2 regions of the Actinoallomurus sp. NPDC052308 genome follow, and region 1 is predicted to be linked to the other one. Evidence: riboswitches for the same ligand, from Rfam matches in the RefSeq annotation. Region 1 holds a riboswitch; the other holds the start of a gene.
What was found. A riboswitch is a leader RNA that binds a small molecule or an ion and turns the genes downstream of it on or off. The one in region 1 is predicted to bind S-adenosylmethionine.
Positions count from the first base shown of each region.

Region 2: it holds a riboswitch for S-adenosylmethionine, as region 1 does, so the genes downstream of both, thrC (threonine synthase) here and AB0L00_RS21335 (aminotransferase class V-fold PLP-dependent enzyme) in region 1, are expected to answer to the same signal.

Region 1 covers NZ_JBFAUM010000007.1:249,565-254,702, forward strand. Annotated here, with positions in the region: gene AB0L00_RS21330 (SseB family protein) at 1-1,159, opposite strand, end outside; gene AB0L00_RS21335 (aminotransferase class V-fold PLP-dependent enzyme) at 1,632-2,885, opposite strand; SAM riboswitch class IV at 2,921-3,034, opposite strand; gene AB0L00_RS21340 (hypothetical protein) at 3,136-3,501, shown strand; gene AB0L00_RS21345 (transglycosylase domain-containing protein) at 3,574-5,138, opposite strand, start outside.
Region 2 covers NZ_JBFAUM010000002.1:777,784-782,921, forward strand. Annotated here, with positions in the region: gene groL (chaperonin GroEL) at 1-198, opposite strand, end outside; gene AB0L00_RS09710 (cold-shock protein) at 661-861, opposite strand; gene AB0L00_RS09715 (MoaD/ThiS family protein) at 1,348-1,626, opposite strand; gene thrC (threonine synthase) at 1,623-2,867, opposite strand; SAM riboswitch class I at 2,883-3,048, opposite strand; gene AB0L00_RS09725 (trehalose-6-phosphate synthase) at 3,314-4,744, shown strand; gene AB0L00_RS09730 (RNA polymerase sigma factor) at 4,825-5,138, opposite strand, start outside.

The sequences.
Region 1 (5,138 bases):
CGGGCGCGTCCGGCGCGGGCGGCGTTCCGCCGGGCACGGGCTGATGCACGTCCGGCCACGAAACCGTCGGCACGTCTCCGGCCGGTTTCGGGGCGAAGCTCGGATCCGGGCTCTGCGGCTCGGCCGGTCGTACGGGCGCGGGGGCGGTCTCCGCGGCGGGGGGCGCCGGCGGGGCGGCGTGCTGGTCGGCCGGCGCGGGCTGCGAGCCGGGCGCGTCGTACACGCCGGACGCGGTGTGCACGTCGATGATCGTCGCGGGCCAGGCCGTGGTCGGCTGGGAACCGGCCTCGTCGCCGCCCGGCGCGGCGTGCGCACCGGTGGCCGGGCCGCTTCCGCCCGGGATCGCGTGCGAGCCGAGACCACTGTCCTGGCCGCCGGGCGCGGGGTAACCGCCGGTGGCCGGGCCGGTCCCATCCGGGATCGGGCGCAGGTCGAGACCAGTGTCCTGACCACCGGGTGCGGGATGACCGCTGGTGGCCGGGTCGGTTCCGCCCGGGAGCGCGTGGGGGTCGAGACCGGTGTCCTGGCCACCGGGTGCGAGGTGGCCGCCGGTGGCCGGGTCGGTTCCGTCCAGGGCCGGGCGCGGGTCGAGACCGGAGTCCTGACCGCCCGGCGCGGCGTACGGGCCGGTGTCGGGGCCGCCCGGTGCGGCGTGCGCGACGCCTTCGGCGTCGTGCCCCGCCGGGGCGGTGCCGAGCTCCGGAGCGGGGACCGGCTGAGCGGCCGGGGTGGGAGCCGCCTCCGGGACGTGCGGTCGCTGCTCGGCCCTCACCTGGTCCGCGGTGATCTGGTTGAGGAACCAGGCGGGCAGGTAGGCCTCGATCGGCATCCCGGAGTTGACCGCGAGCCACCAGTCGGCGTCCGGCCAGGACTGCGCCATCTCCACCAGCGACATCCGTACGAATTGCTCGTAGCCGGGGCCGAGGTGGCGGCGCGCCGACTCGACGGACGTGTAGGCGAGCACGTGGGTGCGCCCCTCGTGGACGCTGGTCGGCCACGTGAACGCGGGCTGTCCGGAGGCGTTGGGCTCCGTCTGCGGCACCGGGACGACGAGCTCGGCCACGCTCAGCAGCCTGAAGTAGGCGTTCTGGTCCCCGGCGCGCAGCACCTCGCCAAGCTGCTGCTCCAGTTGGTTAGCGGGCTCCCATGTGTCGGTCATTGGCCACCCCCCGGAAGCTCTTTGCACAAGGTGTCCACCGTACCGGGAGCAAACCGGCGGTGCGCACGAGTACCACCAGTCGATCGGACCAATCAGGACTAATCGGTATCATTTGCCCCTTTTGGCCACGTTACACGCTGCTGTCTCAGGAGTGATCTGCCGCCCCCCGCCGGGGCTCGCCTCCTGCGGTCTTGCCGCCGGCGAGCCCATCTCCTGAGAGCCGGCCACGCCCGGCTGGCCTCATCCGGCCGATCTCACCGGGCCGACCGCGCGGGGTCGGTTGCACCGGGTCCGGCCGGATCGGGGGCGGCACTGGGCCGGCCGCACGGGTCGGCCTCCCGGGCGGACCGCACCGGGCCGACCGCACCGGGCCGGCCGCACCGGGCCCGTTGCACCAGGTCGGCCGCATCCGGGGGGTACCGACTCGGGCCTCGCGGGCGGACCTCCCGGGGCCGACCGCACCGGGTCGGGCTCAGCGGGACAGTCGGCGGAGGGCGGTCAGCAGGCGGTCGATGTGCTCGTCCGTCGTGCCGATGCCGATGCTCGCCCGCAGGGCGGTGCCGTCACCGTCGCCGCAGCCGCCGTCTCCCGCGCCGACCAGCCGCCGGACGAGGGGGTGCGCGCAGAACTTCCCGTCGCGCACGCCGATGCCGTACTCCTCGGAGAGCGCCGTGGCGACGGCACGGGACTCGCGCCCCTCCACGACGAACGACACGATGCCGACGCGCGGATGCCGGTCGCCCCACAGCGACAGCTCCCGTACGCCGGGGATCGCCGCCAGCCCCCTCCGCAGCCGCGCCAGGAGCCGCTCCTCCTCCGCGACGAGGGCGTCCCAGTCGGTCAGCGCCTCGCAGGCGGCGGCGAGGGCGACGACGCCGAGGACGTTCGGCGTGCCGGCCTCGTGCCGCTGCTGCGGGTCGGTGGACCACGTCACGTGCTCGCCGACGCTCGCGGTGGCGCCGCCGCCCAGCAGGTACGGCTCCGCGGCGCGCAGCCAGTCGGCGCGGCCCACGAGGCAGCCGGCGCCGAACGGCGCGTAGAGCTTGTGCCCGGAGAAGGCGACGTAGTCCACGTCGAGCGCGCCCATGTCGAACGGCCGGTGCGGGACGAGCTGCGCGGCGTCCACCGCGATGCGGGCGCCGTGCGCGCGGGCGACGGCGGCGAGCTCGGCGAGGGGCCACAGTTCGCCGGTGACGTTCGACGCGGCGGTGACGACGAGCAGGCGCGGCCCGGACGGCGCCGCGGCGAGGGCCTCCCCGGCGGCCGTGACGGCCGCGGTCGGGGAGTCGGGGGCGGCGAGCCGTACGACCCGGTGGCCGCGCCCCCAGGGCAGCAGGCTCGCGTGGTGCTCGGACTCGAAGACGACGACCGTGGTGCCGTGCGGCAGGGCGTGCGCGAGGAGGTTCATCGCGTCGGTGGTGTTGCGGGTGAACACCACGGCGTCCCGGTGCCAGGCGCCGACGAACTCGCGTACGACGCGACGGGCGCGTTCGTACCGGTCGGTCGTCACCTGCGACGCGTAGCCCGCGCCGCGGTGCACGCTGCTGTAGTAGGGGAGGGCGGCGTCGAGCGCGTCGCGCACCGCCTCCAGACAGGGCGCGCTCGCCGCGTAGTCGAGGTTCGCGTACGAAACGGTGCGGCCACCGGCCACGGGGACGGGAACACCCGCGCCGACGACACGAAGAGTGGGACGGGCGACGGCGGGCAGATCGAGGACAGCGGACAACACGCACCTCCAGCGGGGCCTGGGACCCCACGAGGGGTCCGCGCTTGTCCGGCACGGTCGTGCCGAACCCGGTCATCACCCGGGGCACCCCGCCACGGACGGAGGGTTGCCGGCCAGCAAGCCGGGGCTCAACGCTGGCACTCGTGACCTGATCGGGATTATAGAGCACCGTCCGGACTCTGCCTATTCGCGATCACATGACCGCTTCCGCGCGTCTAATACCGGCAGGCAACGTCGAAGGGAGCGGGTAATGCGGAGTGGATGGCGGTGGCCGGTGGGGGCCGCGCTGGTGGCGGTGTGCGCGGCCGGCTGCGCCGTCGGGACGAACAAGGGCCAGGTGTGCGACGACGCCGTCAAGGCGGTCGGGACCTACAACGCGACGCTCAACCGCATCTCACCGGACGACATCACCGGGTGGAAGCAGGCGGCGGCGACCCTCGCCACCCGGTTCGACGCGCTCGCCCGTGAGTCCGACGACCGGAAGGTCAAGCGCACGCTGAGCGGCATGGCCACCGAGTGGCGGGGTGTCAGCACCGGCATGACCCCGCGCGACATCTCCGGAATGCAGGCGGCCGTCCAGCGGCAGCCGGCCGCCCTGGCCAAGGCCTGTCACTGAGGCCGGCGGCAGCCGGCCGCCCTGGCCAAGGGCCGTCACTGAGGTCCGAGCGCCCGCGGGCGCTCGGATCGCTCACTCCGAGCCGGAGTCGTACACCCGGCCCGTCGGCTGGCCGGTCGGCGGGCCGCCGGGGGGCGGGCCGCCGGTCGGCGGGGGCGACGGGTGCGTCGGCGGCGACGGGTGCGTCGGCGCCGACGGCCGAGTCGTCCGGGGCCGCGAGAAGGTCGGGTACGGCCGCGGCTGGACGGGTGCGTACGACGGCGGCCACTGACGCTGGCCGACGTACACCGAGGGGTCGCCGAACTGCTTCACCGACATGTTCTCGTCGGCCTTGACGAGGTAGTCGTGCCAGATCTTGGCCGGCAGGTCGCCGCCGTACGCGGAGTAGCCGGGCAGGCTGAGCGCCTTGTTGTCGGTCCGGAAGACGGCCACCGAGGTCGCGAGCTGCGGGATGAACCCGTTGAACCAGATCTGCTTGCCGCTGGACGTGGTGCCGGTCTTGCCGGCCGCGTTCCGGTCGGGCAGCGCGGCCTTGTAACCGGTGCCGTTGTCGACGACCTTCTGCATGGCGTACGTCGCGTCACGGGCGACCTGCTTGCTGAAGACCCGGGTGCCGTCGGTCGGCTCGGTGCGCTTCTTGCCGTCCCGGTCGGTGACCGACCGGATGACGTGCGGGGCGTGGTACACGCCCTCGGAGGCGAAGGCGGCGTACGCGGCGGCCTGCTGCTCCACGCTGACGTCGATGACGCCGAGCGGGAACGTCACGGCGGTGTTCGCCCCGTTGGCGGTGAGCTGCGACTCGGGGATGCCGAGCTTCTCCGCCATCTTCATCACCTTGTCGTTCCCGATCTTCTGGGCGATGTTGACGTAGGCGGTGTTGATGGAGTTCTGCGTGGCGGTGACGAGGTTCACCGGGCCGAAGTCCTCGTTGTTGTCGTTCTGGATCGGCTTGTCGCTGCCGTCGAACGTCTGGTCGTTGCTGCCGTCGACGTAGTCGTCCAGCGACATCCCGTCGTCCAGGGCCGCCGCCAGCACGTACGGCTTGAACCCCGATCCCGGCTGCACCTTGGCGTCGAACGCGGAGTTGAACGCCTGGTCCAGGTAGTCCTTGCCGCCGTAGAACGCGTTGACCTCGCCGTTGGACGGGTCGATCGACACCAGGCCCGCCATCACCTTCTTGGAGACGCCGGAGGGCATGGCGTCCTCGACCGCCTTCTTGGCGTCGTCCATCAGGTCCTTGTCGAACGTCGTGCGGACCTTCAGGCCGCCCTTGGCGATCTGGTCGTCGGTGTAGCCCATGCGCTTCAGCTCGGCCTTGACGAGCTCGTACACGTAGCCCTTCTGGCCGCCGTAGATGTCCTTCGTCTTCTGCTTGATCGGCGTGGGGAACCGCATGGCCGCCGCCTCCTGCGGCGTGATGCTCTTCATCTGCACCATGCCGTCGACGACGTACTTCCAGCGCGCCTGCATGTACGGCAGGGCGCCCTTCACCGACAGGTCACCGGCGTAGGTCGGCACCTGGATGGCCGCCGCGAGGTACGCGCCCTCGGCCGGGGTGAGCTTTTGGACGTCCTTGCCGTAGTACGCCTGCGCGGCCGACTCGATGCTGTAGGAGTCGCGGCCGAAGTAGATGGTGT
Region 2 (5,138 bases), on a different contig from region 1:
CCACGGGTCCTCGAGCTCGATCTCCTTGGCGATGGAGACACCGTCGTTGGTGATCGTGGGAGCGCCCCACTTCTTCTCCAGAACGACGTTGCGGCCCTTGGGACCGAGGGTCACCTTCACGGCGTCGGCAAGCTGGTTCATGCCGCGCTCGAGGCCGCGCCGCGCGTCCTCGTCGAACGCGATCATCTTTGCAGCCATAGGCTCCAGATCCTCCCGGAACGGGGTGGCTTTCACGCGGATCGAGTCGACGCCCGCGACGGACGGCCCCACCCGACGACTTCCATTCCGTCGCCGGATGCGAGGCCTCATCGCCTCGATCACTTGGTTGGCACTCTCAATACTAGAGTGCCAACCGCTTGTTTAGCACTCTCCCCCTGAGAGTGCAAGCGGAGTCGACCCTCACCAGGGTGAACATCTCGCCAATGCGGCTTCACCGTATAGGCCAAGGTGAGGAGGCGGTGGTCGTACGGGGAGGACGCGCGCCGGACGAGGGGCGAAGGGATGGCCCAGGCGGCCGGAGGGACGATCCCGGCGAGCCGGGGACGATCCAGCGGCGCGGGCGTGCGCCCGAAGGCACGCGGCGGGGCGGCGGTCGCCGGAGCGCGCTCCACGGCCGGAGGCCCGGCGCCGAAGCGCCGGGCCTCCGTCAGGCTATGGGACTTAGAGCGCCCGAACCGCGTCCGCCTGCGGCCCGCGGTCGCTCTGCGTGATCTCGAACTCGACCCGCTGCCCCTGCTCGAGGCTGCGGTAGCCATCCGCGACGATGGCCGAGTAGTGCACGAACACATCCCTGCCACCGTCGACCGCGATGAAGCCGTAGCCTTTGTCCGCGTTGAACCATTTGACGGTGCCTTGCGCCATTCCAAACAACTCCCACCCGGGCAATTCCCGCGACCAATGGCCACGGTTACTGATTCGAGCCCGCGGACCACTGCGGAACCCGTCGATCGCCCGCCGACTCGGCTGCGGCGGCCATCGCCGACCCTACACACGGCTACCGTCCGTGGAACAGCCTTTACCCCAGAAGTGCGGGCGGCCGATGCTGGTCAAAAGTCGGGATCCCCGAACCGGAACTAACCGTCGATGTCCAAAAATCCGGATAAGGAAAACGCAATTCCCGCTCAGGAGCGTGGAGCAGACCACCTCGAGTCCGACATTTCGGCGGCCCAACGCATGATCCCCGGTGCTCGCCGAGTCGATGGACTCGGTGAACACCGGGGATCGCGGGGAGTCTCGCTCACGGGGTGTCACCCGTGAGCGCCGTCGCCCGCCCGGGACGACGGCCGCAGGTTCGGCGGATCAGCGGATCAGCCGCGAACTCCGCGGTTCAGCCGTAGGTTCAGCGGATCAGCCGCCGGCGACGGCCGGGATGATGGAGATCTGGGCGCCGTCGGGCGTGGCCGTGTCGAGGCCGTCGGCGAACCGCACGTCCTCCTCACCCACGTACACGTTGACGAACCGCCGGATCCTGCCGTTGTCGTCGAGGATGCGGGCGGCGATGCCGGAGTAGTTGGCCTCCAGGTCGGCGACGACCTCGCGCACGGTCGATCCCGTCGCCTTCACCTCGGCCTCGCCGCCCGTGTAGCTGCGCAGGATCGTCGGGATGCGGACACTGATCGAGCTCACGCCAGACCTGCCTTTCGGAATGCCTCGAGGGTCGGGGCGATGTTCGCGGACGGCTTGGCGACCGGGGCCACCGCGTCCAGGGTCTTGAGGCCGTCACCGGAGTTGATGAACACCGTCTCGGCGTCGGGGTCGAGCACACCGGCCGACAGCAACTTGCGCAGCGCGCCCAGCGTCACGCCGCCCGCCGTCTCCCCGAAGATGCCCTCGGTGCGGGCGAGCAGGCCGATGCTGTCGACGACCTCTTCGTCCGAGACGTCCTCGACGGCCCCTCCGGTGCGGCGCACGGCGTCGAGGACGTACGGCCCGTCGGCCGGGTTGCCGATCGCGAGGGACTTGGCGATGGTCGAGGGCTTGACGGGCTGCACGACGTCGTGGCCGGCCTTGAACGCGGCCGAGACGGGCGAGCAGCCGGTCGCCTGGGCGCCGAAGATCTTGTACGGCCGGTCCTCGACCAGGCCGAGCTTGATGAACTCCTGGAACGCCTTGTCGATCTTCGTGAGCTGCGAGCCGGACGCGACCGGGACCACGATCTGCTCGGGCAGCCGCCAGCCGAGCTGCTCGGCGATCTCGTACCCGATGGTCTTGGAACCCTCGGCGTAGTACGGCCGCACGTTCACGTTGACGAACGCCCAGTCCTCCTGCTCACCGGCGAGCTCGGAGGCCAGCCGGTTGACGTCGTCGTAGTTGCCGTCGACGGTGACGAACGTCCCGCCGTACACCGCCGTCGTGATGATCTTCTGGCTCTCGAGGTCGGAGGGCACGAAGACGGCGCTGCGGATGCCGGCGCGCGCCGCCGCGGCCGCGACCGCGTTGGCGAGGTTACCGGTGGACGGGCAGGCCAGCACCTTGAAACCCAGCTCACGGGCGGCGGCGAGCGCGACCGCCACCACGCGGTCCTTGAAGGAGTGGGTGGGGTTGCCGCTGTCGTCCTTGACCCACAGCGACCGCAGGCCCAGCGACTCGGCGAGGTTGTCGGCGCGTACGAGGCGGGTGAAGCCGGGCTCGGTGTTCGGCGTGTCGATGACGTTCGACGGAACCGGCAGCAGGCCCCGGTAACGCCAGATGTTGCGCGGCCCGGACTCGATCTGCTCCCGGGTCACGCCGGTGTGGTCGTAGGAGACCTCAAGGGGGCCGAAACACAGCTCACAGGCGTAGCGAGGGCCCAGATCGTAGGACTGTCCGCATTCACGGCACGTCAATGCGGTCGCGGGGCCGAGGTTTCGGGCGGCGGTCTGCGACATGAAGCGAGGCCTTTCTCCTCATCTTTCCCGTGCCACCTTGGTCACGAGCCGGAGTTGGCACCTGTCCCGGGCGGCCTCGCTGGGGCGAGTCGGCGACGCGTCGTCGCACGCTGTGAACCGCATGTCCGGGAGGGTTGCCGGGGCTTCAACGGGCCGGTCCCTCCACCCCTCTGGATGAGCGTTATTAAGTTGTCGTCCGACGACTTGTATACGTGACCGACCGGTTCTCCGCCAAGCGCGTCTCAGGTCCCGAGACGCCGGCGCGGCCGGTTCCGGCCCGCTCCCGTCCGGGGGCGCGTCGTCGACAGGCCCTGTCCACGTGCGGATTCAGCGGGGTGACATGCCCGGGCGGCCCGGAGTGGGACCTGTGTGGAATGTCATCCCGAAGTGTCCGACCACTGGACCTTCCTCGCCCCCCGTTCACGTCCTCCGGTTACGCTCCCCACATGGATGACTCGCAGGTCCTGGTCGCGTCCAACCGCGGACCCGTCTCCTTCAAGCTCGCCGACGACGGCACGCTCTCGGTCCGGCGCGGCGGCGGCGGTCTGGTCTCGGCCATGGCCGGCCTGGACGGGGACATCCTGTGGATCTGCGCGGCGCTGTCGGACGCCGACCGCGCCGCGGTCCGCCGGGCGGAGGACGGGCGGCTGGACGAGTACGGCGCCGGCGCGGTCCGCATGCTGGACATCCCGGCCGGCACCTTCCACCGCGCGTACAACGCCGTCGCCAACTCGACGCTGTGGTTCGTCCACCACATGCTGTACGACACCCCGAACAGCCCGCACTTCGACGCGCGCTCCCGGCGGGATTGGCAGTCGTACGAGGCGTACAACGCGGCGTTCGCCGACGCGCTCGCCCGGGACGCCCGGCCCGGCGCGAAGGTGGCGATCCAGGACTACCACCTGACGCTCGCCCCGGGCATGCTGCGGGAGCGCCGCCCCGACCTGAAGATCGCGCACTTCTCGCACACGCCGTGGGCGCCCCCGGAGTATTACTGCCTGCTGCCCGACGACATCGGCCGCCAGGTGCTCGAGGGCGTCCTCGGCGCCGACCACGCCGGTTTCCACGCCGAGCACTGGGCCGACGCGTTCATCGACTGCTGCGCCTCCGTGCTGCGGGCGAAGGTCGACCGCGTCGCCCGTACGGTCGTCCACGCCGGGCGCGTCACCCGGGTCGGCGTGCACGGGCTCGGCGTCGACGGCGTGTCGCTGCGCGCCCGCGCCGCCGAATCCGACGTGCGGGCCCGCAGACAGGCCCTGCGCGAGCAGGTCGGCGATCGCAAGCTGATCGTGCGGATCGACCGCACCGAGCTGTCCAAGAACATCGTGCGGGGGCTCGCGGCCTACCGGGAACTGCTGGCCAAGCATCCGGAGTGGCACGGCCGGGTCGTGCACCTGGCCTTCGCCTACCCCTCGCGGCACGACCTGCCGGAGTACCGCGAGTACACCGCCGCCGTGCAGCGGATGGCGGCCGAGATCTCCGACGAGTTCGGCGACGCGGGCTGGGAGCCGCTGATCCTCCAGGTCAACGACGACTATCCGCGCTCGCTCGCGGCGTACGGCCTGGCGGACGTCCTGCTCGTGAACCCGATCCGGGACGGCATGAACCTCGTCGCCAAGGAGGGGCCGGTGCTGTCCGAGGACGGCTGTGCCCTGGTGCTGTCCCGCGCGGCGGGCGCCGCCGCCGAACTCGACGAGGACGCGTTGATGATCAACCCGTTCGACGTGTCACAGACGGCGGAGGCCCTGAACCAGGCACTGCTCATGCCGCGCGCCGAGCGCGCCGAGCGCTGCGCCCGGCTGACCGCCGCCGCGACGGCCCTGCCGCCGCAGCGCTGGTTCGCCGCCCAGCTCGACGCCCTGGACCGCCGACCGTAGACGCGCCGCCGATCCGCCGCGCCGGGCGGACGCCGAAACCATCGGCGTCCGCCGTCGCGAGCGCCGGCCCGCCTCGTCGATCAGGACTGGGCGGCTGATCCGTAGTCGTTGCCGAGCGCCTGCCGGAACTGTTTGCGGGCCTCGTGGATGCGCGACTTCACCGTGCCGAGCGGCAGGTTGAGCTGCTGGGCGATCTCGCTGTACTCCAGCTGGGACACGTCGCGCAGCACCAGGGCCTCGATCAGGTCGGGCTTGCGCCGCTCCAGGTCCTCCATCGCGTCGAGGATGTCGACGCGCGAGCCGGCGATGACGCTCGTACGATGCGGGTCCGGGCGCTGTTGGGGCAGCTCCCCCGCCTGCTCGACCGAGCGGCGCTTGAGCGACCGGTACGTCG